4 regions of the Methylobacterium sp. Leaf361 genome follow, and region 1 is predicted to be linked to each of the others. Evidence: predicted binding sites of a transcription regulator. Region 1 holds the regulator's gene; each other region holds the start of a gene.
The links. Region 1 encodes LexA, which represses DNA repair genes until DNA is damaged. Its sites were predicted from a motif close to TGTTCNNNNTGTGTTCNG; they were not measured.
Positions count from the first base shown of each region.

Region 2: the regulator LexA is predicted to act here: its motif matches at 3,622-3,639, upstream of dinB (DNA polymerase IV).
Region 3: the regulator LexA is predicted to act here: its motif matches at 2,367-2,384, upstream of recA (recombinase RecA).
Region 4: the regulator LexA is predicted to act here: its motif matches at 2,101-2,118, upstream of ASG32_RS04260 (UvrD-helicase domain-containing protein).

Region 1 is NZ_LMPY01000056.1:179,161-184,921, reverse strand. It holds gene ASG32_RS27655 (error-prone DNA polymerase) at 1-1,291, shown strand, start outside; gene ASG32_RS27650 (hypothetical protein) at 1,359-1,823, shown strand; gene fae (formaldehyde-activating enzyme) at 1,863-2,402, opposite strand; gene ASG32_RS27640 (hypothetical protein) at 2,745-2,960, shown strand; gene ASG32_RS27635 (hypothetical protein) at 2,979-3,428, opposite strand; gene lexA (transcriptional repressor LexA) at 3,679-4,407, shown strand; gene ASG32_RS27625 (ComEC/Rec2 family competence protein) at 4,401-5,761, opposite strand, start outside.
Region 2 is NZ_LMPY01000003.1:211,698-217,458, reverse strand. It holds gene ASG32_RS04670 (hypothetical protein) at 1-98, shown strand, start outside; gene ASG32_RS04665 (ATP-dependent RecD-like DNA helicase) at 95-1,987, shown strand; gene dinB (DNA polymerase IV) at 2,230-3,399, opposite strand; gene ASG32_RS04660 (MFS transporter) at 3,907-5,070, opposite strand; gene ASG32_RS04655 (FAD-dependent oxidoreductase) at 5,067-5,761, opposite strand, start outside.
Region 3 is NZ_LMPY01000089.1:4,640-10,400, forward strand. It holds gene rplV (50S ribosomal protein L22) at 1-264, shown strand, start outside; gene rpsC (30S ribosomal protein S3) at 275-1,021, shown strand; gene rplP (50S ribosomal protein L16) at 1,033-1,446, shown strand; gene rpmC (50S ribosomal protein L29) at 1,459-1,674, shown strand; gene rpsQ (30S ribosomal protein S17) at 1,696-1,959, shown strand; gene recA (recombinase RecA) at 2,446-3,537, shown strand; gene ASG32_RS31120 (PAS domain-containing sensor histidine kinase) at 3,657-5,761, opposite strand, start outside.
Region 4 is NZ_LMPY01000003.1:124,949-130,709, forward strand. It holds gene ASG32_RS04260 (UvrD-helicase domain-containing protein) at 1-2,090, opposite strand, end outside; gene ASG32_RS04265 (AsmA-like C-terminal region-containing protein) at 2,426-5,761, shown strand, end outside.

The DNA of each region.
Region 1 (5,761 bases):
GGAGCACGCCATGCAGATCGCCATCACGGCGGCGGGCTTCACCCCGGCCGAGGCCGATGGGCTGCGCCGGGCGATGGCGACCTTCCGCCACGTCGGGTCGATCGGCGGCTTCGCGGAGAAGTTCGTGGGCGGCATGACCCGCCGGGGCTACCCGCAGGACTTCGCCGAGCGCTGCTTCGCGCAGATCCGCGGCTTCTCGACCTACGGCTTCCCGGAGAGCCACGCGGCGAGCTTCGCGCTCCTCGTCTACGCCTCGGCCTGGATGAAGTGCCGGCACCCCGACGTCTTCCTGGCCGCGATCCTCAACGCCCAGCCCATGGGCTTCTACCAGCCGGCCCAGCTGGTGCGCGACGCCCGGGCCCACGGGGTCGAGGTCCGGGGCGTCTGCGTCAACGCCAGCGACTGGGACTGCACCCTGGAGCCGGCCGGGGATCCGGCGCTGCACGCCGTGCGGATCGGTCTGCGCGTCGTGCGCGGCCTGCCCGAGGCCGCGATGCGCCGGCTCGTGCGGCTGCGCGCCAACGGCTACGCCAGCATTGAGGGCCTGCAGGCGTCCCTCGCCCTGCCCCGCAACGCCCTGGAGCGGCTGGCCGAGGCGGACGCGTTCCGCTCGCTCGGCCTCGACCGGCGCGCCGCCCTGTGGATGGTCCGCACCCTGGAGGGGACGTCATCCCGCAAGGCCGCCAAGGCCGATGCGAGCGAGCGCCGCGCCCATCTCCTCGACGCACCCCTGCCGCTCTTCGCGTGGCACGCCGATGACGGCCTGTTCCGGCACGAGCCGGCGGTGGACCTTCAGCCCCTGGCCCCGTCCGAGACCGTGGCCGAGGATTACGCCGCCACCGGCCTGTCGCTCCAGGGGCACCCGGTCGCGTTCTTCCGGGGGCGGCTCGCCCGGATCGGCGCGATCCCGGCCCGGGCCCATCTCGATCCGGCGCTGCCCCAGGGGGCGCGGGTCACGGTGGCGGGGCTCGTGCTGATCCGCCAGCGGCCCGGCACCGCCAAGGGCGTGGTCTTCCTGACGCTGGAGGACGAGACCGGTATTGCCAACGTGATCGTCTGGAAGACCGTGTTCGAGGCGAACCGCCGGATCGCCATGCAGGCGCGGTTCCTCGCCGTGCGCGGCCGGATCCAGCGGGCGGACGGGGTGGTCCACCTCGTGGCGGAGGGGTTTCGCGACCTCACCGCCGCCCTGCGCGATCTGCGCGAGGCCGGCATGAAGCTGCCGCCCGAGAACACGGATTTCGGCGTGCCCCCGGACCGGCGCGTGTTCCCCAGCCGGGATTTCCACTGAGGCCGGCCCTTCGAGCGGCCCTCGACCAGCCCCTCGACAGGCCCTGCGCCGCGCGTAGAGTGCGGCGATGTCGAGCTTCGCCGTCCCGCGCCTCCTCCTCGCCGCCTGCGCGGCCCTGCCCCTCCTGGCGGAGGCCGCCCGGGCCGACAGCTGCGACGACCTCACCCGCCAGATCGCCGACGCGATCGGCGGCCGGGTCGGCAAGCGCGCCGGCCCCAGCATCGACATCCGCGTGGCCGGCCCGATCAAGTTCGACGTGACCTGCCGGGCCGAGCCGATCGTGCAGGCGACCTCCGCCGAGCCGAGTCCCTCGGCGACCTTCTTCCGCGACCTGTCGGTGGCCTCCGAGATCCTCGTCGGCCAACCGGCCGCGACCGTCGAGCCGATCATCGCCACCGCCTACCGGACCGCGCTGGCGGAGCGGCGCAAGTCGTTCATCCAGCAGAACGGCTGGTCGGCCTCCTGCTACACCGACCCGGGCAGCAGCGCGATGCGGACCCTCTGCTCGGTGGGGCGCATCCCGCCGGGCTGAGGCGGACCTGAGCCGGCAGGATGCGTGGCCTGGGCCCGCTCAGTACTCGATCACGCCGTCGAGCGCGTAGTGCTTCACGGTCTTCCGGTTGGCGATCAGCTCGTCGACCGTCGGCTCGCCCTTGAGGGCGCGGGCGATGGCGAGTTTCGTGGCCTCGTAGTTGGTCCGGTAGAGGTCCTTCTGGTCGAGGTTGTCGTCCTCGGCGCAGCGCTGATCGAGCCAGATCATGATGATCATGCACAGCTCGTCGAGCCCGTCCTTCGGCAGGATGCCCTCGATGATGCAGTCCACGATCGCGTCGCCGGTGGCGGCCTGGACCACGCCGCCGAGGAGCTCGGCATACTCGGCCGTGTGGATCGTGACCTTGGTGGTCATCATCGTGGCCGGGCGCACGAGCTGGTTGAGGTCGCGCACCACGAACATCCGCGTGTGGCCCTGGACCTGCCCCATCATCGACGCGAAGGCCTGACCGACCGGGCCGCGCACCGAGCCGATCAGCACCTCCGGCATGGCGTCGGTGTACTGGCCCTCGGCCGCCAGCACCGTGGCCTCGCCCGTGCGGAACCAGATCTCTTGCATGTTCGAACTCCACCTGATCGGAGCCCGCGGGAGACATCATCGGCGGCCTCGCGTCAATCGCCCCGAGGCCGGCCCCCATCCCGGCCGCCCCTGCCCTCGCCCGCGCCGCGGCGCGGGCGCAGCCCCGTGCCGCCCCGTATCGCCGCGATGCGGCCGCCGGCATCCGCGACGGCGCGCATCTCCACCCCCGCGCGGCCTGTGGCCTTGAGGAACGCGGCCTGTGGCCTTGAGGAACGCGGACAGGCGAGGCAGGGAAGATCGGAGCGCGGCTCCGGGAGCGGTCCCGGGCCTGGCCGTTCCGGTGGGCGCGCGGCGCCGTGCCGGGCATGCGGGAGGAACACGATGGCGGAGAGCACGGACCGGGGCTCCGGCTGGAGCCTTCAGGCGAGCGCCGTGCCCGACGGGGTGCGCCTGGAACTCGCCCTCGCCGACCTCGGCGGTGCGCCGGTCACCGCCGCGATCGTGCTCGACCGGACGGAGGCCCGGGCCTTCGCCCGCGCCCTGCTGGCCGCCGCCGGCGACGCCGCGGAGCGGACCTTCCCGAAGCCGGGCGCCTGAGGACGCGCCGCCGGCCGGTCAGCGCACGCCGAGGCCCGGATTGCGGCCCGGCAGGCGGGGGACCACGGTGCCGCGCTTCTCGATCGGCGCGTCGCAGGCGTAGGCGAACTCGGTCTTCAGCGGATCGAACACGGTCTCGCCGGTGATCCGGCAATCCTCGCGCACGGTCTCGTCGAGATAGGCCCGGGCGGCGGTGCGGAAGCGCTTCACCCGGGTGGCGCCCGGCTCCGGATCGATCCGGACCTCGCTCAGGTTGCAGCCGGTATACTCGCGCAGGGCGTTGGACACGATCAGCATCCGGCGCAGCTGCCGGTTGTCGTAGACCTCGTAGGGCTCCTTGCAGCCGATCGTGACGACCTGGGGAGTGAGCGCCACGTAGTTCCGCGAGATGTAGGAGAATCCGGTGGTGCAGCCGGCGAGGCCGAGGGCGGCGAGGCCGAGGGGCAGCAGAGCTGCGGGTCGTCGCATCCTCGTCATTCCAAGAGGGTCCCAGCCCGCACCCCGGATCCGCCGCCTTCCCGGCGGGGCGCCGCGATGCATTGAAACGGCTCCGCTTGCGCCGTCAATGCGTTTCTCGACCTTCTCCCGCGGGCGCGCCCGCGGCGCGCCGGGCCGAGCGGTGCCGCTCTTGCGGAACACTTGCGGAACGTTTAACCTGTTCGTGATTTGTTTCGGAGACCGTCACGTGGCGGTCCGCCAAGCCGCGAGTCCCCCGTCGATGCTCACGCGCAAGCAGCTGGACCTCCTGCGATTCATCCAGAGCCGGATGCAGGAATGCGGTGTCCCGCCGTCGTTCGACGAGATGAAGGATGCCCTCGATCTCAAGTCGAAATCCGGCATCCACCGGCTGATCACGGCACTCGAGGAGCGCGGCTTCCTCCGGCGCCTCCCGAATCGGGCGCGCGCCATCGAGGTGATCCGGATCCCCGAGAGCCTGACCCAGGCCGCTCCGGCGACTCAGGCCCCCGCCGAGCCGCGCCGCTTCACGCCGAGCGTGGTCGAGGGCGGTAAGTCCAAGCCGCCGCCGGCCCCGGCGAGCACGCGGATGATCGACGAGTCCGGCCGCGCCATCTCGATCCCGGTCATGGGCCGGATCGCGGCCGGTACGCCCGTCTCGGCGATCCAGAACCAGAGCCACGCCATCACCCTGTCGCCGGACTTCGTGGCCGGCGGCGAGCACTACGCCCTCGAGGTGCGCGGCGACTCGATGGTCGAGGCGGGCATCCTGGACGGCGACCTCGTGGTCATCCGCAAGCAGGAGACGGCCAATACCGGCGACATCATCGTGGCGCTGATCGACGACGAGGAGGCGACGCTCAAGCGCCTGCGCCGCCGCGGCTCGTCGATCGCCCTCGAGGCCGCCAACCCGGCCTACGAGACCCGCGTGCTCGGGCCCGACCGGGTCCGGATCCAGGGCCGCCTCGTGAGCCTCGTCCGCCGCTACTGAAGCGGCTCGGCCGGCGCGTCGCCGGGGGCGAGGTCTCCGCCCGGCGCGGCGTCGGCCTCCGGCGTCGCGGCGATCCCGTCCTCCGCGGGGCGGTCGCCCGGCTCCGCGGTGACCGGCCGCGGCGGTCCCGGCCCGTGCCCGGCGGCCGGCCGCCAGGGCACGGCGCGGGCGTCGTCCCGGGCGTAGCGCGCGGCGAAGCCGTCGCCGTCGGTCCGGAGGGCCACGGCCCCGCGGGCGGCGAGGACGCGCCGGTCGATCACCAGCGGCCCCGTGCAGGTGGGCGGCGCCGCGAGGCCCGTGATCAGCACCGCGGCGCGGGCGCAATCCTCCGGGAAGGCCCGCCGGTCCCGGACCAGGGCGACCGCCCGCCCGTCCGGCAGCCGGGCGGTGCAGCCGAGCCGGTCGCAGCGCCCGCTGCCCGACCGGACGATCAGCGCCGCGGGCCGCCGCCCGTCGCCGTCCGCCTTCAGCCACTGCTCGAGGACGAAGCCCGAAGGGCTGCCGAGGGCCGCGAGCCGCCCGTCCGGGCCCCGCACCGCAGCCCCCGCGCCCTGCCGGTCGACGTAGAGGTCGTAGTGGTTGGGCCGGGCCGCGAGGACGAGCCCGAGCAGGACCGGCGGCACGGCGAGCCAGCGCAGGCGCGAGGCCGGCAGCGTCCCCAGCAGCAGGCCGGCGGTCAGCAGGGCCAGCGCCCCGGCGCCGAAGGCCGGCAGCACCAGGACCGCCCGCTCGAACCCGGCGATCCAGTCCGAGATCGCCAGCATCCCGGCCACCGCCTGCCCCATCAGCCACCAGACAGGCCGGTCGAGGGCGAAGGGATAGGCGAGGCAGCCGATCACCGCGGCGGGCATCACCACCAGGGAGACGAGCGGCAGGGTCAGGGCGTTGCCGACGAGGCCGAAGGGCTGGACCGTCTGGAAGTGGTAGGTGGCGAAGGGGGCCGTCGCGACCTGCGCCACCAGGGTCGTGGCCAGGGTCCCGGTGATCGCCGACAGGCCGGTCCCGACGAGCCGCCCGATCCGCCCGGCCCCGGGGCGCACGAGCAGCCGCCCGTCGATCAGCCGCGCGCAGGCGATCAGCCCGGCCACGGCGCCGAAGGACATCTGGAAGCTCGGGCCGAGCAGGCCCTCCGGCTCGCGGGCGAGCGCGATCAGCGCCGCGAGGGCGAGGTTGCGCATCGACAGGGCCGGCCGGTCCACCAGGATCGCGCCGAGCATGATCAGGGTCATGATCAGCGAGCGCTCGGCCGCGATGTCCCAGCCCGAGAAGGCGCAGTAGGCGGTGACGCCGACCATGGCGAAGCCGGCCGCGATCTTCTTGATCGGCCAGAGCAGCGCGCACAGCGGCACCGCGG
Region 2 (5,761 bases), on a different contig from region 1:
CCGCCCGCAGTGAAAGCCACGAGTTGAGAAGGCGCTTGCGCCGCTACGAGTCTATCGTTGACCACATGGCGACGTCCGGCCGCCGGGTGATCCCATGAACACCTCGCCCGATGCGTCTCTGGGAAAGGACTTGCCGCGCGGCCACCACGTAGTCCATTTCCTGTCGGGACGGCCGGAGTTCGTCGGCGTCGGCCCGGCAACGGCCCAGCGGATGTGGGATGCTTTGGGCGAGGATCTCTACGGCATCTTGAGCGAAGGCAAGATCGATCGCTTGGCGGAGGTCTTGCCGCGGACACAAGCCGAGATCGTCTGCGCTGCCTGGAGGAACCAGAAGGCTGTCACCGAGGCGGTTGCGTTCTTCGACAGACACGGCATTGGCAACCGTTCCGCCCGAAAAGCCGTGGATCTGTGGGGCGACGACGCCCTCGCCAAACTGCGAGAAAATCCCTACCGACTGCTGACGCTCTGTTCCTGGACGGAGGTTGATCAGGTCGCGGCACAGCTTGGGATCCGGCCGGATGACCCGCGGCGGCAGGTCGGCGCGGTGGAGGCTGCACTCTACGAGCGGCTCGACGACAAACATACGGTCACAGCCAAGGAGGCGCTCGTCCGTCATGCCCAGAAGCTCCTGGGAGTTACACCTGAGGAGGCAGGACGCGCCCTGACAGCAGCGGTGGAAGACGGAGCGGCCATTCCATGTTCCGGCGGATATCAGCCGGCGGGAGCAGCCTACGCCGAGCACTTCATCGAAAGCCGCATCCGGGCGGCGCTGGATGGCACTGGGAAGTCAGGCGACCTCGTGGTGCAGCTACCCACGCAAGAAGCTTTGTCGGCCTTCTTCGAGCGCTTCAACTCCCGTGCACGACACGCTCTGACAATTGAGCAGGAACGTGCCGTGGCGATGGCGCTGAGCAATCAATTCTCCATCCTGACCGGGGGCGCTGGGGTCGGCAAGACCACGACGCTCAAAGCCATCAATGAAGCCGCAGCCGACTTCGGCGTTCACGTCCATCAGATCGCCCTTGCTGGAAGGGCGGCCCAGCGCATGTCCGTCGCTACCGGACGGCCCGCACAAACGATCGCGTCTTGGCTCTGGAAGTGCCTGCAAAGGCGTTCGGTAACGGGAGCGCACACGCTCGTCGTCGTCGACGAAGCCAGCATGTTGGATCTGCCGACTCTTTATCGGATTTTGTTCCACCTCCATGAGGACGCAAGCCTGCTGTTGGTTGGAGATGTCGCTCAGCTCGCACCGATCGGCTACGGCCTTACGTTGCATCGGTTGGCAACCAGCTGGCGCATTCCTCAAGTCGAGCTGACCCGCATTATGCGAGCCGATGAGGCCACAGGGATTCCGACCGTCTCTCGCGCGGTGCGCAACGGCTGCCCCCCTCGCCTGCCCGTCTATAAGCGTGGACGAGAAGGATGCAGCCTCCTCCCCTGCCGGCAGGACGAGATCGTCGAGGCGATTGAACAAGTTCGCGACGACTCACACGGCGAGGACGTTCAGGTTGTTGGTACGACCTATACCGGTCCTGCCGGGATCGATGCGATCAACACGTACTTCCATAGGTACAACGCTCATGGTCGCGCCCGACTGCGACGCTTCGCAGCCGGGGATCCCATCATCTCGACGAAGAACGATTATGAACGAGGGCTCTGGAATGGAAGCATGGGGCACGTCCTAGCTGTCTATGAGGATAGGATGACCGCTCGGCTCGAGGGGAAAGTCCATGAATTCATGGACAAGGAACTTACGGACCGGATCGACCTCGCCTACGCGATCAGTACTCACAGAGCTCAAGGCTCGCAGTGGGGCACGATCATCATACCACTTTCTCCGAGCCGACTCTTCGATCGCGCCCTCCTCTACACGGCCTTGACCCGTGCAGAGCGTCGTGTCGTCCTGATTGGCGACTTGCAGCTGTTCGAACGAACGGTCAGACAGCCGCCGTCATCGCTTGCACGCGAAGTGGCGCTCTCGTTCTGACCAAAGGGCGTGCATTCACGTGCGGTCCCTCAAGTCAGCACGTTGCTTTGACGAGATGATGCTGCCGGCTGCTCGGACGTCCGCTTATGATATAAACGTGAATGCTTCGAAGTGCATAGCAAGGCAATACAGGCGCTCCACACGTGCTCGCCTGTGTCCAGTCTAAAATAAATCAAAACGACACGCGCAGATTTACAGAAGTGGTAAGATATTTTATTCAGCGATTCGAAATTTTTGGTCCGCTATAGCTCGAATGAAAGTTGTACATGATTTTTTACGGCGGCATCTTCGGCATCTGTATTGAGGCTCGACAAACTCACACCAAGGAGACGAATTGGTTTCGGCAAAGGTAATATTCCCGTCAGTAGTTCATTACTGATTTGGTCTATTAGCTCCCTGCTACCAATCCGTTCCTGTGTAGACCGACTCCGTGTGATTAGCTGGAAGTCTCTATATTTGATCTTCAACGTAACAGTTCGGCCTCGAATTTGAGTTCGCTCGCAATAATTCCATACCTTGTCGATGATTGGCGATAGTGCGGCCCTCAGGTCTTCAATTTCCGAAAGGTCATGTAGAAACGTGTTCTCTGCGCCCACTGATTTTCGGATGCGGTTTGGTTGAACCGGGCGCTCGTCTATTCCCCGGGAAATCCAATAATAATAGAGCCCGGCCTTGCCGAAGTGCTCTTGGAGGAATTCGACCGATTTCGCCCTAAGATCTCGGCCGGTGGCAATTCCGAGCGCATTCATTTTTTCTTCGGTCTTTTTGCCGATGCCATGAAATTTGGCTATGTTGAGTTCGGCGATAAAAGCAGGAGCCATTTCAGGCGTAATTACAAATTGGCCGTTCGGTTTGTTCTGATCGGGTGCAATTTTACTCAGAAATTTGTTGGCGCTGATTCCCGCTGAGGCGGTAAGCTGCGTCTCGTTCCAGATGCGAGACCTGATTTCTTTAGCGACCTGAGTTGCAAATTCTATGCCTTTTAGATTGTTGGTTACATCTAGGTAGGCTTCATCGAGCGAAAGCGGCTCGATCATGTCTGTGTAGTCTGAAAATATTTCCCTAATCTGTAACGAGATTTCGCGATAGACGTCAAAGCGAGGCTTCAAAAAAATCAGTTCGGGACATTGCCGCTTGGCTGTGACCGAAGGCATGGCCGAGCGTACACCGTAGCGCCTAGCCTCGTAGCTCGCCGCAGCCACCACACCGCGTTCTCGAGAGCCGCCGACCGCCACTGGTCTGCCTCGCAGGTCGGGATTGTCTCGCTGCTCTACGCTCGCATAAAAAGCGTCCATATCGACATGGATCACTTTACGTTGGCGGCTCTGCTCGTTTGGTAGAGCTGTCGAATCACCGTCTACTCGAGCAGCAGTTGGCGATTGTGGTGTTTCCTCTACGGATGTCATCTGCATGTCGATGTTAATCTGCCATCGTCGTTCTAAGAACAGAGTCGTTGTTTGAACACCTCGCAATTGATGTGTGCACCCGCTCCAGATTCCCCGACAGAGGCCCGGGTATGCCGCCGTCCTTGTGCATCCCGGCCGATGTCGGCCAGGCGGCTGTCTGCATGTGGCCACAGCGCTCGGCAGAGGTATCCCCAGATCGTCGCCGGCTGCGCGGGCGACGCAAAATTTTAGAACATATCGTGGACATCGGCGACTTGAAGCAGGGCTTGTCCACAAGCCATGAAGGGCGGCGGTGAACGGCAGTTTGCAAACCGTTCGACGTGAGCGACGCACGGCTTTGCGACCGACCTGTTCCGCCCGCACAGGCAGCTTGGAACCGTCAGCGCGCGTTCGACGTCCGCGGCCTTTACCATGAGACCTCGCATGGACGCGTGGGCTCGCATAGGCTGTCCGGATTCTTCTTGCCGACTGGGCTGCGAGCGGCCGGCCGCTTGCGCGGGATTGCCCCTCTTCCTAGCGGGCGCTCCACAGAGCGCCGGCGAGGCCGACATTGGCGACTGCAAGGATCACCAGCATGACGTAGGCTGCCTCGGCGCCGCCATAGGTCAGCGTCAGGGCCCCTAGCGACGGGGCGAGGGCTTGGGCGACCAAACCTGGTCTGGCCAGCTGGCCCACGAGGAGAGGGTAGCGGGCGGGCCCGAACAGAGCCAGGGGTACCGTGCCCCGGGCGATGGAGTAAATACCGTTTCCGGCCCCATAGAGCACCAGAGCGAGACCTACTGCTGGCAGACCGGCCGCGAGCACGCCCAGGCCGAGCGCCACCAATGCCATCGCCGCCGTCAGCGTCCAGAGCGGATGGTGGCGGCCTTTGGTGGCCATCTCCACGATACGGGCCCCGACCTGGGCCGGTCCGATCAGTGCGCCGTATGACACGGCGGCAGCGAGCGCCACGCCGCGCGCTTGGAGCAGCGTGATCAGATGCACCGATACCAACGTCATCACGGTGCCGCCTAAAATCAGTACGCCGGCCATCAGCAGGAATGCGCGCCGTTCTCGCGGCGGCAGCCGCACGTCCGATTGATTCCCTGCGCCTTCATTGGTCGCCGAAGCGGGCACCTTCGGGATCATTGCGAGAACAAGCGGCAGGGTCACGACAATGTGCAGAGTGGCGTAGGTGAGACATGTCCCCCGCCACCCGACCTGCTCGACCAGGAAGGCGGACAGCGGCCAACAAACTGTGCTGGCGAAGCCGCCCCATAGGGTGAGCGTGGTGATGGCTGGGCGAGCCTCGGCGCCGTAGAGCCGCCCCAATGTCGCGAAGGCGGGGTCGTACAGGCCGCAACCCATCCCTACGCCGATCACGAGCCAACCGATCAGGAACACGGGCAGGTTCGGCGCCAGGGCGAGCACCACGTGGCCACACGCCAGCAGGACCGCCGAAAGCGCCAGAATTGCGCGCCCTCCGTTCCGGCCGATGAAGGACCCGACGCGCGGTGAAACCAGGCCGGCCACCAGCAGCCCCGCCGAGAGGCCGCCGATGATCCAAGCGAGTGGCCAGCCGGTCTCGGCCGCGATGGGTTGGCCCAGTACCGATAGGAGGTAGAACGACGATCCCCAGGCCAGGATCTGAACGATCCCGAGAGCGCTGATCACGGCCAGCCGGTGACGATCCCTCATGCCGCCTCGCCGCAGCACGGTGACGGCTTGGGGGAAGCCGGGGCGCAGCCGCACCCGGTATCCGTCTCGTCGCGCGCCTTCTCGTCGCCCGCGCAGCAGGCGTCCGCACTTGCGGTGGGCGGCCCCCCGCAGCAGTCCTGGGCCACCTCGTCGACCTGCAGGGAGCAGACCCCGGTCTCCGGAAGGACGAGGCGGACGTCGTCGGCCGCCGCAAGATCGCCGGCGAGGGCGGCGGCGATGGAGCGAACCTGCTCGTAGCCGGTCAGCATCAGGAAGTTCGGCGCCCGCCCGTACGACTTGATGCCCACGGTATAGAAGCCGGGCTCGGGATGGGCGAGCTCGCGATGTCCATGCGGCCGCACCGAACCACAGCTATGCTCGTTCGGGTCGATGAGCGGCCCAAGCGCCCGCACGCTCTCCAATGCCGGGTCGAGGTCGACGCGGATCTCGCGCGTGAGGCTCGGATCCGGTCTCTGGCCGGTCGCCACGACGACCCGGTCGACCGGGGCCAGTCGGCGGGATCCCTCTGCGTCCCGGCCCTCAAGGACGACCCGGTCACCGTCGCGATGGAGCCCCGTCACGGCGAAGCCTGCGACGAGCTCGACCTGGCCTGCGTCGACCAGGGCCCTGAGGCGGGACCCGAGCGCGCCCCGCGCGGCCAGTTGGTCGGCGGCTCCTCCGCCGAAGACGC
Region 3 (5,761 bases), on a different contig from region 1:
GACACGGCGCTCGCCGAGTTGCAGTTCTCGCGCAAGCGGATCTCGACCGAGGTCAAGAAGTGCCTCGAGAGCGCCATCGCCAACGCCGAGAACAACCACGACCTGGACGTCGACGACCTCGTCGTGTCCCAGGCCTTCGTGGGCAAGGCGCTGGTTCTCAAGCGTTTCCACGCCCGCGCCCGCGGCCGCGGCGCGCGCATCCTGAAGCCCTTCTCGAACCTCACCATCGTGGTTCGCGAAGTCCGCCAAGCCGAAGCGGCTTGAGGAGGATCTGATGGGTCAGAAAGTCAACCCGATCGGTCTCCGGCTCGGCATCAACCGGACCTGGGATTCCCGCTGGTTCGCCAACAAGGGCGACTACGCGAAGCTCATGCACGAGGACGTCGCGATCCGCGCCGCCCTCATGAAGCAGCTCAAGCAGGCGGCGGTCTCCAAGATCGTCATCGAGCGCCCGCACCGGAAGTGTCGGGTCACCATCCACTCGGGCCGTCCGGGCGTGGTGATCGGCAAGAAGGGCGCGGACATCGAGAAGCTGCGCAAGCTCGTCGGCACGATGACGAAGGCCGACGTGACCATCAACATCGTCGAGGTGCGCAAGCCCGAGATCGACGCCACCCTGGTGGCCGACTCGATCGCCCAGCAGCTCGAGCGCCGCGTCGCCTTCCGGCGTGCCATGAAGCGGGCCGTGCAGTCGGCCATGCGTCTGGGCGCCGAGGGCATCCGGATCAACTGCTCGGGCCGTCTCGGCGGCGCCGAGATCGCCCGCCAGGAATGGTACCGCGAGGGCCGCGTCCCGCTGCACACGCTGCGCGCCGACGTCGATTACGGCACCGCCACGGCGTTCACGACCTACGGGACCTGCGGCATCAAGGTGTGGGTGTTCAAGGGCGAGATCCTCGAGCACGATCCGATGGCCCAGGACAAGAAGGCCCAGGAAGAGGGCGGCCGCTCCGGCGGACGCCGTGAGCGCGATGGCGAGGGCGGCCGCGAGCGCGGACGCCGCGAGCGCGAGCACGCGTAAGGTAGGAAGCCATGCTGCAACCGAAAAAGACCCGCTTCCGCAAGCAGTTCAAGGGCCGCATCCACGGTGCGGCCAAGGGCGGCTTCGAGCTGAACTTCGGCCAGTTCGGCCTGAAGGCGGTGGAGCCCGAGCGCGTCACCGCCCGCCAGATCGAGGCGGCCCGCCGCGCGATCACCCGCGAGATGAAGCGCCAGGGTCGCGTCTGGATCCGGGTGTTCCCGGACGTCCCGGTGTCGTCGAAGCCGACCGAGGTCCGCATGGGCTCCGGTAAGGGCGCCCCGGATTACTGGGCGGCCCGGGTTCATCCCGGCCGGATCATGTTCGAGGTCGACGGCGTTGCCGAGAACATCGCCAAGGAGGCGCTCCGCCTCGGCGCCGCGAAGCTCCCGATCCGCACGCGGGTCGTCCAGCGCATCGCCGACTGAACGGAGGATATCGTGAAGTCGACCCAGAGACTGTCTGATCTGAAGGCGCTGTCGCCGGATCAGCTGAATGACGAGCTGATCAACCTCAAGAAGGAGCAGTTCAACCTGCGCTTCCAGGGGGCCACCGGCCAGCTCGAGAACGTCGCCCGCGTCCGCGAGGTCCGTCGCGACATCGCCCGTGTCCGGACTCTGCAGCGTTCCAAGACGCTGCAGCAGGCCAAGGGCTGAGGCGGGTTTTAGGAGACAACCATGCCGAAGCGCATCCTGCAGGGCACCGTCGTCAGCGACAAGGGTGAGAAGACCATCGTGGTGAAGGTGGAGCGCCGCTTCACGCACCCGGTGATGAAGAAGACCGTGCGGCGGTCGAAGAACTACCACGCGCACGACGAGGGCAACGTCGCCAAGGTCGGGCAGACGGTGTTCATCGAGGAGTGCCGTCCGTTCTCCAAGACCAAGACCTGGAAGCTGGTCGAGGGCGAGGCCGCCCAGGCCGAGGCCGGCGAGGCCGCCTGATCCCGGGATCCCGGCGGCTGCGGTCTCCGCGTCCGCCAGATCCCGGCCCGCGGCGTCGCGGGATGGTGCCTCCTCTGGGGTGACCATCCCGGGGATGCCCGGCGACCGGTACGACGAACGCCCGGACGCAATTCGACTCGCGAGAGCCGGATTCGTGCCGGGCGTCGTCGTTTTCGGCCACATGTCTGGCGGTTGGGTCCCGGTCGCCGGCGGGCCGAGCCTGCTGCGGGACCGCGCGAGGCGTCGCCATTGCGGCTGGCGGTCGTCCCGTCCGGCGCGTTGTGTCGGCGTTCGTACAGGTCCTCGCGGGCGATTACCGGATTGGATTGCTGTCGCGGGGCATCCGGGGCTCGAGCCGGGATTTCGTGACTTGCGTCCAGCAAAACGGCGTTCCGGCCTTGCTGGCGGAGAACAAAACGGGTACATAGAGGCGGTGGCGACGCGCGTTGTGAACTGCGTCCAACCCCTTCATAAGGAGCCCGCCAGATGGCCCAGCCCGCATTGAAAGTGGTCGACATGCCCCCGGTGGACAAGGACAAGTCCAAGGCCATTGACGCTGCCCTGGCTCAGATCGAGCGCGCCTTCGGCAAGGGCTCGATCATGCGGCTCGGCAAGAACGACAAGGTCCAAGAGGTCGAGACCGTCTCGACCGGCTCGCTGGGCCTCGACATCGCGCTCGGCGTCGGCGGCCTGCCGCGCGGCCGGGTGATCGAGATCTACGGTCCGGAATCGTCCGGCAAGACGACGCTGGCGCTCCACACGATCGCGGAGGCCCAGAAGAAGGGCGGCGTCTGCGCCTTCGTGGATGCCGAGCACGCCCTCGACCCGGTCTACGCCCGCAAGCTCGGCGTGAACCTCGACGACCTACTGATCTCCCAGCCCGACACGGGTGAGCAGGCGCTCGAGATCACCGACACGCTGGTGCGCTCGGGCGCCATCGACGTGCTGGTGGTCGATTCGGTGGCCGCGCTGACCCCGCGGGCCGAGATCGAGGGCGAGATGGGCGAGAGCCAGCCGGGCCTTCAGGCCCGCCTGATGAGTCAGGCCCTGCGCAAGCTGACCGGCTCGATCTCGCGCTCGAACTGCATGGTCATCTTCATCAACCAGATCCGGATGAAGATCGGCGTCATGTACGGCAGCCCCGAGACGACCACGGGCGGCAACGCCCTCAAGTTCTACGCCTCGGTGCGCCTCGACATCCGCCGCATCTCGACCCTGAAGGACCGCGACGAGGCGATCGGCAATCAGGTCCGCGTCAAGGTGGTGAAGAACAAGGTCGCGCCACCCTTCAAGCAGGTCGAGTTCGACATCATGTTCGGCGAGGGCGTGTCGAAGGTCGGCGAGCTGATCGACCTTGGCGTGAAGGCCGGCATCGTCGAGAAGTCCGGCGCCTGGTTCTCGTACAACAGCCAGCGCCTCGGCCAGGGTCGCGAGAACTCGAAGGGCTTCCTGCGCGACAATCCGAAGATCGCCGCCGAGATCGAGGGCTCGATCCGGCAGAATTCCGGTCTGGTCGCCGAGAAGATCTTGGAGAACGCCGCCCCGACGGCGGACGATCTCGACGAGGGCGAGGCCTAGGCCGCGCCGCCGCGGGCCGGCGACGGCGCGCGGTGGACCTGCGACGTTCGAAGAGCGGCCCCGGAGTCTCTCCGGGGCCGCTCTTCGTTGAGCGACGGTGAGCGGAAGCGAGGGGCCGGTCAGTCCGCCATCGTCTTCTTCACGGTCTCGACGAGCTGCTTCAGGCTGAAGGGCTTGGGCAGGAAGTTGAAGGTCTCGCCCTCGGGCAGGTTCTTGCGGAACGCGTCCTCGGCGTAGCCGGACACGAAGATCACCTTCAGGTCGGGCTGATGCTTGCGCACCTCCCGCAGGAGCGTCGGGCCGTCCATCTCGGGCATGACCACGTCGGAGACGACGAGATCGATGGTCTGCGCGCCCTCGCGGACGATCGCCAGGGCCTCGAGGCCCGAGGCCGCCTCCAGCACCGTGTAGCCGCGGGCCGAGAGCGCCCGGCTGTTGACCGCCCGCACCGGGTCCTCGTCCTCGACGAGCAGGATGGTCCCCTGCCCCGTATGATCGGCGGCGGGCTTGCGCGGCGCCGGCTTGTCGACCTTGGCGGGCGGCGTCTCCCCTTTCGGCACAGCGGCGTCGCCGCCCGCGGCCGGCGCGGTGACCGGCTTGGCGTCCGACCCGGAATCGGGATGGGCGGTGGTGGAAGCCGGCGCGAGCGGCTCCGCGCGCGGCAGTGCCGGCTCGGCCGCCGCGACCGGCACCTCCTCGGGCTCCGCCACGGGCACGTGACGCGGCAGGTAGATGCGGAAGGCCGTACCCTCCCCGACCTTCGACTGCACGTCGATGGTGCCGCCGGACTGCTTGACGATGCCGAACACCGTCGAGAGCCCGAGGCCGGTGCCCTTGCCGATCTCCTTGGTGGTGAAGAACGGCTCGAAGATCTTCTCCATCAGCTCGGGCGGGATGCCCTGGCCGGTGTCGCGCACCTCGATCAGCACGTGGTCGCCCGCCGGCGCCCCGCCGCGCCCCTCCGCACCGGCGGCCGCCCCCGGATCGGAGACGTTCTCGGTGCGGATCATCAGCTTGCCGCCCTCCGGCATGGCGTCGCGGGCGTTGACCGCGAGATTGACGATCACTTGCTCGAACTGATTGACGTCGGCCTTCACGGGCCAGACCTCGCGGCCGTGCTTCAGCTCCAGCGCGACGCGCTCGCCGAGCAGCCGCTTGAGGAGGAGGGTCAGCTCGGAGAGCGCCTCCCCGACATTCATCACCTCCGGGCGCAGCGTCTGCCGGCGGGAGAACGCCAGGAGCTGGCGGACGAGGCCCGCCGCCCGGTTGGCGTTCTGCTTGATCTGCATGATGTCCTGGAAGGCCGGGTCGGTCGGCCGGTGGCTCGCGAGCAGCAGGTCCGAGTAGCCGATGATCGCCTGCAGGACGTTGTTGAAGTCGTGCGCGATGCCGCCGGCGAGCTGGCCGACCGCGTTCATCTTCTGGGCCTGGGCGACCTGCTGCTCCAGCTGGCGCTGCGCCGTCGTGTCGAGGGCGTAGAGGATCACCCGCTCGGCCTCGTCGGTCTGCTGGCCGGCATCGCCGCCGTCGGCCGGGCTGAGCCAGACCCGGGCCGAGCGGCCGCCGGGCCCGTTGAGCTGGACCTCGATGGGCTCCGGATCCGTCCGCCCGCTCGCGGCGCGGGCGAGCCCGGCCTCCAGGGCGGTCCGGTCGGCCACCGAGTCGGCGACGTTGGGCTCGACCCGCGGGACACCCTCCCCGTCCGGGGCGCCGTCGTCGGCCTGCCGCGGTACCGTGCCGAACAGGCGCGTGAACGAGGCGTTGGCGCGGGCGATCCGGCCGCCGCTGTCGAGGGTCGCGATGGCGATCGGCGAGTTGTTGAGGAAGCGGGCGAGCCGGACCTCGGCGGCGCGCTGCGGCTCGTCGGTCTCGGCCCCGGCGGAGCGGTTGATCACGAAGGTCCGCGACGAGCCGGGCTTGCCGTCCTTGCCGAAGGCGACCCGGTGGTAGAGCCGGACCGGCAGGGTGTGACCGTTGCGGCGGCGCAGGTCGAGGTCGAAGCGGTCGGTGCGGACCTCGCCCGGCAGGCCGGCCGTGCGCACCAGCACGTCCGCCTCCGGGGCGATCTCGGTGAGGTGCGGGCCGCCGGGGCCGACGCTGGCGAGGTCGTAGCCGAGCCAGGCCGCCAGGGTCGCGTTCATGTAGACGATGGCGCCCGCCGGATCGATCGACAGGAAGCCCGCCGGGGCGTGGTCGAGGTAGTCGATGGCGTGCTGGAGTTCCT
Region 4 (5,761 bases), on a different contig from region 1:
TGCCAGCCCGGCGTGCCGTAGCTCGATCCGAACGGCGTCGGGTTGCGGTCGAACCGCGAGGCGCCGGCGGAGAAGTGCGCCGGGGCCTCGACCACGTCGACCGCCGTCTCGGGCAGCTCGTCGATGAACCGGGACGGGATGGTCGAGGACCAGAGCCCGTGGATGCGCCGGTTGACCGCGAAGGACAGCTTCGCGCGCTTGCGCGCCCGGGTCAGCCCGACATGGGCGAGCCGCCGCTCCTCCTCCAGGCCCGCCCGGCCGCTCTCGTCGAGCGCCCGCTGGTTCGGGAACAGGCCGTCCTCCCAGCCGGGGAGGAACACGGTGTCGAACTCGAGCCCCTTGGCGGCGTGGAGCGTCATCAGCGAGACCCGCTCGGCGCCCTCCGCCTCCGAGGCCTCCATCACCAGGGAGACGTGCTCCAGGAAGGCCGCGAGGTCGGGGAACTCCTCCATGGAGCGGACGAATTCCTTCAGGTTCTCCAGCCGGCCGGCGGCGTCGGCGGAGCGGTCCTTCTGCCACATCTCAGTGTAGCCGGACTCCTCAAGGATGGTCTGCGCGACCTCGCTGTGCGGCTGCGTCTCCGCGAGCCGCGCCCATCGCGAGAAACTCTCGGTCAGCGCCCGCAGGGTCGAGCGGACCCGGGGCTTCAGCTCGTCGGTCTCGCACAGGCGCGCGGCGGCGATGCGCAGAGGCAGCCGGTTGGCGCGGCCGTAGGTGTGGAGCTGCTGCAGGGTGGCGTCGCCCAGGCCGCGCTTGGGCGTGTTCACGATCCGCTCGAAGGCGAGGTCGTCGCTGACGTTCACGGTGGCGCGCAGGTAGGCCAGCGCGTCGCGGATCTCGGCGCGCTCGTAGAAACGCGGGCCGCCGATGACCCGGTAGGGCAGCCCGAGCTGGACGAACCGGTCCTCGATCTCGCGCATCTGCGCCGAGATCCGCACCAGCACGGCGATCTCCGACAGGGGATGCTGCTTCGACTGGAGGGACTCGATCGACTCGGCGAGCATCCGCGCCTCCTCTTCCGAATCCCACGCGCCCGTCACGGTGACGCGCTCGCCCGGCTCGTCGTCGGTGCGCAGGGTCTTGCCGAGGCGGCTCTCGTTCCTGGCGATCAGCCCGGAGGCGGCGGCCAGGATGTGGCCCGTGGAGCGGTAGTTGCGCTCAAGGCGCACCACCACAGCGCCCGGGAAGTCGTGCTCGAAGCGCAGGATGTTGTCGACCTCGGCCCCGCGCCAGCCGTAGATCGACTGGTCGTCGTCGCCGACGCAGGCGATGTTCTTCCGGGACTGCGCCAAGAGTCGCAGCCACAGGTACTGGGCGACGTTGGTGTCCTGGTACTCGTCGACCAGGATGTAGCGGAACCGGTCCTGGTAATTGGCCAGGACGTCGGGGTTCTCCCGCCAGAGCTTGAGGCAGAGCAGCAGGAGATCGCCGAAATCGACGGCGTTCAGCGTCGCGAGCCGGGCCTGGTAGGCGGTGTAGAGGGCGCCGCCCTTGCCGAACGCGAAGGCCGAGGCCTCGCCCGGGGGCACCTGCTCGGGGCCGAGGCCGCGGTTCTTCCAGCCGTCGATGGCGTGGGACAGGGCCCGGGCCGGCCAGCGCTTCTCGTCGACGTTCTGGTCGGCGATGACCTGCTTCATCAGCCGGAGCTGGTCGTCGGTGCCGAGGATGGTGAAGTCGGATTTCAGCCCGACCAGCTCGGCGTGGCGGCGCAGGATCTTGGTGCCGATGGCGTGGAAGGTGCCCAGCCACGGCATGCCCTCGCCGGCCGGCCCGATCAGCGCGCCGATCCGGTGCTTCATCTCCCGGGCGGCCTTGTTGGTGAAGGTCACCGCCAGGATGTCGAAGGGGCGGGCCCGGTTGGTGGCGATCAGGTGGGCGATGCGGGTGGTCAGCACCCGGGTCTTGCCGGTGCCGGCCCCGGCCAGCACCAGGACCGGGCCCTCCGTGGTCTCGACGGCGCGGCGCTGCTCGGGGTTGAGGCCCTCGAGGTAGGCGGCCGCGTCGCGCCGGAGGGCACCCATGGCGCGGGCAGCGATGGACGTGGCGGGCGCGCCGTCCCCGGCGGGTTGCGGATGCGGGCGGTTCTGCATCCCGCTTCCCTGGACCAAATCGCGAACGGCGTCGAGGCCGTTCGCGCCGCGGCGGGGGCGCGGAGCCATGAAGCGCGGCTGTCCGCGCCGGGGTGATCCGCGTCCTTCGGGCTGGTCGCGCTCCGCGGCCGGCCGCGCGATCCGGAGGCCGCGGGCCCGGGATGCCCGAGGAACCTCGCGCGTGCCCCGACCGCCGCTCGGGACCGTGGCATCGCCGCTGGCGCCCCCGGCGGCTTATCGTGCTATGGCCGTGGCGACTGACTCGCGGGGGCACGCGGGGCACGGCGGCCCGGTGAGGTCGCGGCCTCGCGCAGAGATGGTGCGGAACGGGACCATTGCGTGATCTTCTGACCGCGCTGGCGTGCGCCGTCATCCTGGTTCTCGTGGCGGCGCTCGCGGTCCCGCCCTTCGTCGACTGGCAGGCCCATCGCGGGCTCGTCGAGCGGGCGCTCGCCCGGTCCCTGGGCGTTCCGGTCCGGACCGACGGCCGGATCGAGGTCCGCCTGCTGCCCTCGCCGCGGCTGCGCGTCGACCGCCTCCACCTCGGCGCCGATCCGGACCGCCCGAGCCTGGATGCCCGGTTCGTCAAGGCCGAGATCGCCCTGGCGCCGCTCCTGAAGGGCGAGTTCCGCTTCACCGAGACCCGGATCGGCCGGGCCGAGATCAAGCTCCCGGTCGCCGGCCCGGACGCGCTGAAGCTGCCACCCGATTTCGGCGGGGCCCTGCGCGACCGCGACCTCGCCATCGAGAACCTGCACATCCAGCAGTTCCTCGTCACCACGCAGGTCCCCGCCACCGGGCGGACCGACCAGCTCTACGTCCAGGACCTGCGCCTGCAGGCGCCGGCCCTGGTCGGGCCCTGGCGGATCGAGGGGACGAGCGGCGGCGTCCCGTTCCGGGCGGTCAGCGGCACGCCGGGACCGGACGGGCGCCTCGCCGCCAAGATCTCCGGCGGCGGCGACGCGACGCCGCGCTTCGAGGCGGACGCGCGGTTCGGCCTCGTCCCCGCCGAATCCGGCGGCGCCCAGGTCGAGGCCGAGGGCTCCGCCCGCCTCGTCGTCGGGCCGCCGACCCAGGCGGCCGGCGCCTACCTGCCGTTCTCGCTGGCCGGCACCTTCAAGGCCCGGGGCACACAGGTGCGCTTCGAGGCCGTCGACCTCGCCATCGACCCCGGCGGCCGGGCCCTGCGGCTCGGCGGCACCGGACGGCTCGACCTGCGCCAGTGGCGCGCCGGCCTGACCCTGGACGCCCGCCGCCTCGACCTCGACGCCTTCCTGGCCTCGGCGGAGGGGCAGAACCTGATCGCCCGCGGTCTGCCGCGCTCGACGGGCAGCCTGCCGGCGATGCTCGACCTCGACCTCACGGTGGGCAGCGCCGTGCTGGGCGGCGAGGAATGGTCGAACCTCGCCCTCACCGGCACCCTGGAGCGGGCCGGCGGCCTGCTGCTGCGCCGCTTCGCGGTGACCGGCCCGGCCGAGTCCACCGTCACGGCGAGCGGGCAGGTCGAGACAGCGCCGCTGCGCTTCTCCGGCCCGGTGGCGCTCGCCGCCCCCGACTCGGAGGCGCTCGGCCGCTACCTGCGCCGCCTCGGCGCCGAGGGGCCACTCGTCGCGCTGCTCGACGGGCGGAAGATCGAGGCCGCCGCCGACCTGTCGGCCGCCGGGACCGGCCTGTCCCTGCGCAACATGCGCCTCGGCCTCGGGCCGGCGCGGATCACCGGGAACGCCCGCTACACCGCCGCCGAGGGCGCCGAGCGCGGCCGGTTCGAGGCCCAGATTCGCGCCACCGGCCTCGACATCGCCGGCCTGCCGCCCCTCGGGACGGCCCTCGGCACCCTGCGCGACACCGACCTCGCCCTGACGCTCGAGGCGAAGGACGTCCGGTTCGGCACGGCGGGCTCCGGCACGGGCACGATCGCGGCGCGGATCCAGTCGGACGGCGCCGGCCTGACGGTCGACAGCCTCGACGTCACCGACCTCGCCGGCGCCAGCGCCCGGCTGTCCGGGCAGATCGGCGCGGACGGGACCGGCCGCGTCTCCGGGCGCCTCAAGGCGCCGGCGGCGGCGCCGCTGCTCGGCCTGCTCGAGCGGGTCTGGGTGGGCGAGATCCGCCTGCTGCCCGCCTTCCTGCGGGACGCGCCCCTCGACCTCGCCGTCACCCTCGACCGGGAGGGCGGCGCGGCCGCGGCCCTGCGGACCCAGGCCCGGGGCAGCGCCGGCGGCGGCACCCTCGACCTGACGCTCGCGAGCCGCGGCACGCGGATCGAGGGCGGCACCGCCACCCTCACGGCGCCGCGGGCCGGACCGTGGTTCGGCCGCGCCGACCTCGTCGGCCTGCAGCAACCTGCCGAGCTTCGGCTGACCGCCGAGCGGCCGGACGGCCAGTCCCTTGCCCTGACGGCGAGCGGCACGGTCGCGGGCCTGCGCCTCGCCACGGGCCGCCCGATCCTGGTCGGTCCCGACTTCGTCCCCACCGGCGGCACGCTCCGCGCCGAGACGGCCGATCTGGCGCCGTTCCTGACGCTGGCCGGCGCCGCGACCCTGGCACCGGGGGCGTGGCCGGCCGACCTCACCGTCACGCTGTCGCGGCAGCAGGGCGAGGCCGCCGCCGCGCTCGCCGGCACGGTCGCGGGCGCGGGGGTGAACGGGACGCTGCTGCGGTCGGCAGGCGGTGCCCTGCACGGCCGCCTCGCCCTCGACCGGCTGTCGATCCCGCAGCTCGCGGCCGCCCTGGTGATCCCGCCGGGGGCGAACGGCGCGTTCGGCCCGCCGACCGCCCACCCGGCCCTGTCCCTCGACGCCCGCGTGGCCAGCCTGGATCTCGGCCGCGGCCTCGTCGCCACCGACGCGACCGCTGCCCTCGGCCTCGCCGACGCGGGCCTGACCCTGCGCGACCTGACCGGCAAGCTCGCCGGCGGCCGCCTCGCGGGCTCGGTGACGATCGCCCGGCTCGGGGCCGGCGCCTCGGTCTCGGGCTCGGGCAGCCTCGACGGCGCGGCGCTCCCCACCCTGGCCGGCGGCCCGTTCGGCGGCCGCCTGAGCGCCGACCTGCGCTTCGCCGCCACGGCCGAGACCCTGCCGGGCCTCGCCGACAGCCTCTCGGGCAGCGGCGCGCTCACCCTGACGGACCTGAGCCTGCCCGCGGCCGATCCCGCGGCGCTCGGCCGCGCTCTCGCCCGCGCGGCCGAGATGGACGACCCGCTCCGCGAGGGCCGGCTCCAGGCGCTCGTCACCGAGGAACTCGCCCGGGGCGGCGCGCAGGCGCGTGGATCCGCCCAGGCCGCCGCCACGATCGTGGGGGGCGTGCTGCGGGCCGGGCCGTTCGACCTCGATCTCGGGCCGGCCCGCTGGGTCGGCACCGTCGGCTACGACCTGCGCGCCGGGCGCCTCGACGCCCGCGGCACGCTCGCGGGCGGCCCGGTGCCCCGCGGCTGGAATGCCGGGCCGCCCGCGGTCCAGTTCGGCCTGACCGGGCCGCTCGGCGCGCCCGAGCGGGTGCTCGACGTCGGCACCCTGTCGAACGGCCTCGCGGCCTTCGTGCTGCAGCGCGAGCTGGAGACGATCGAGCTGACCGAGGCCGACCAGGTGGAGCGGCAGCGCCGCCGCGCCCGGATCGAGATGGATCGGGCCCGCGCGGCGGCCCTCAAGGCCGCGGCCGAAAAGGCCGCTGCG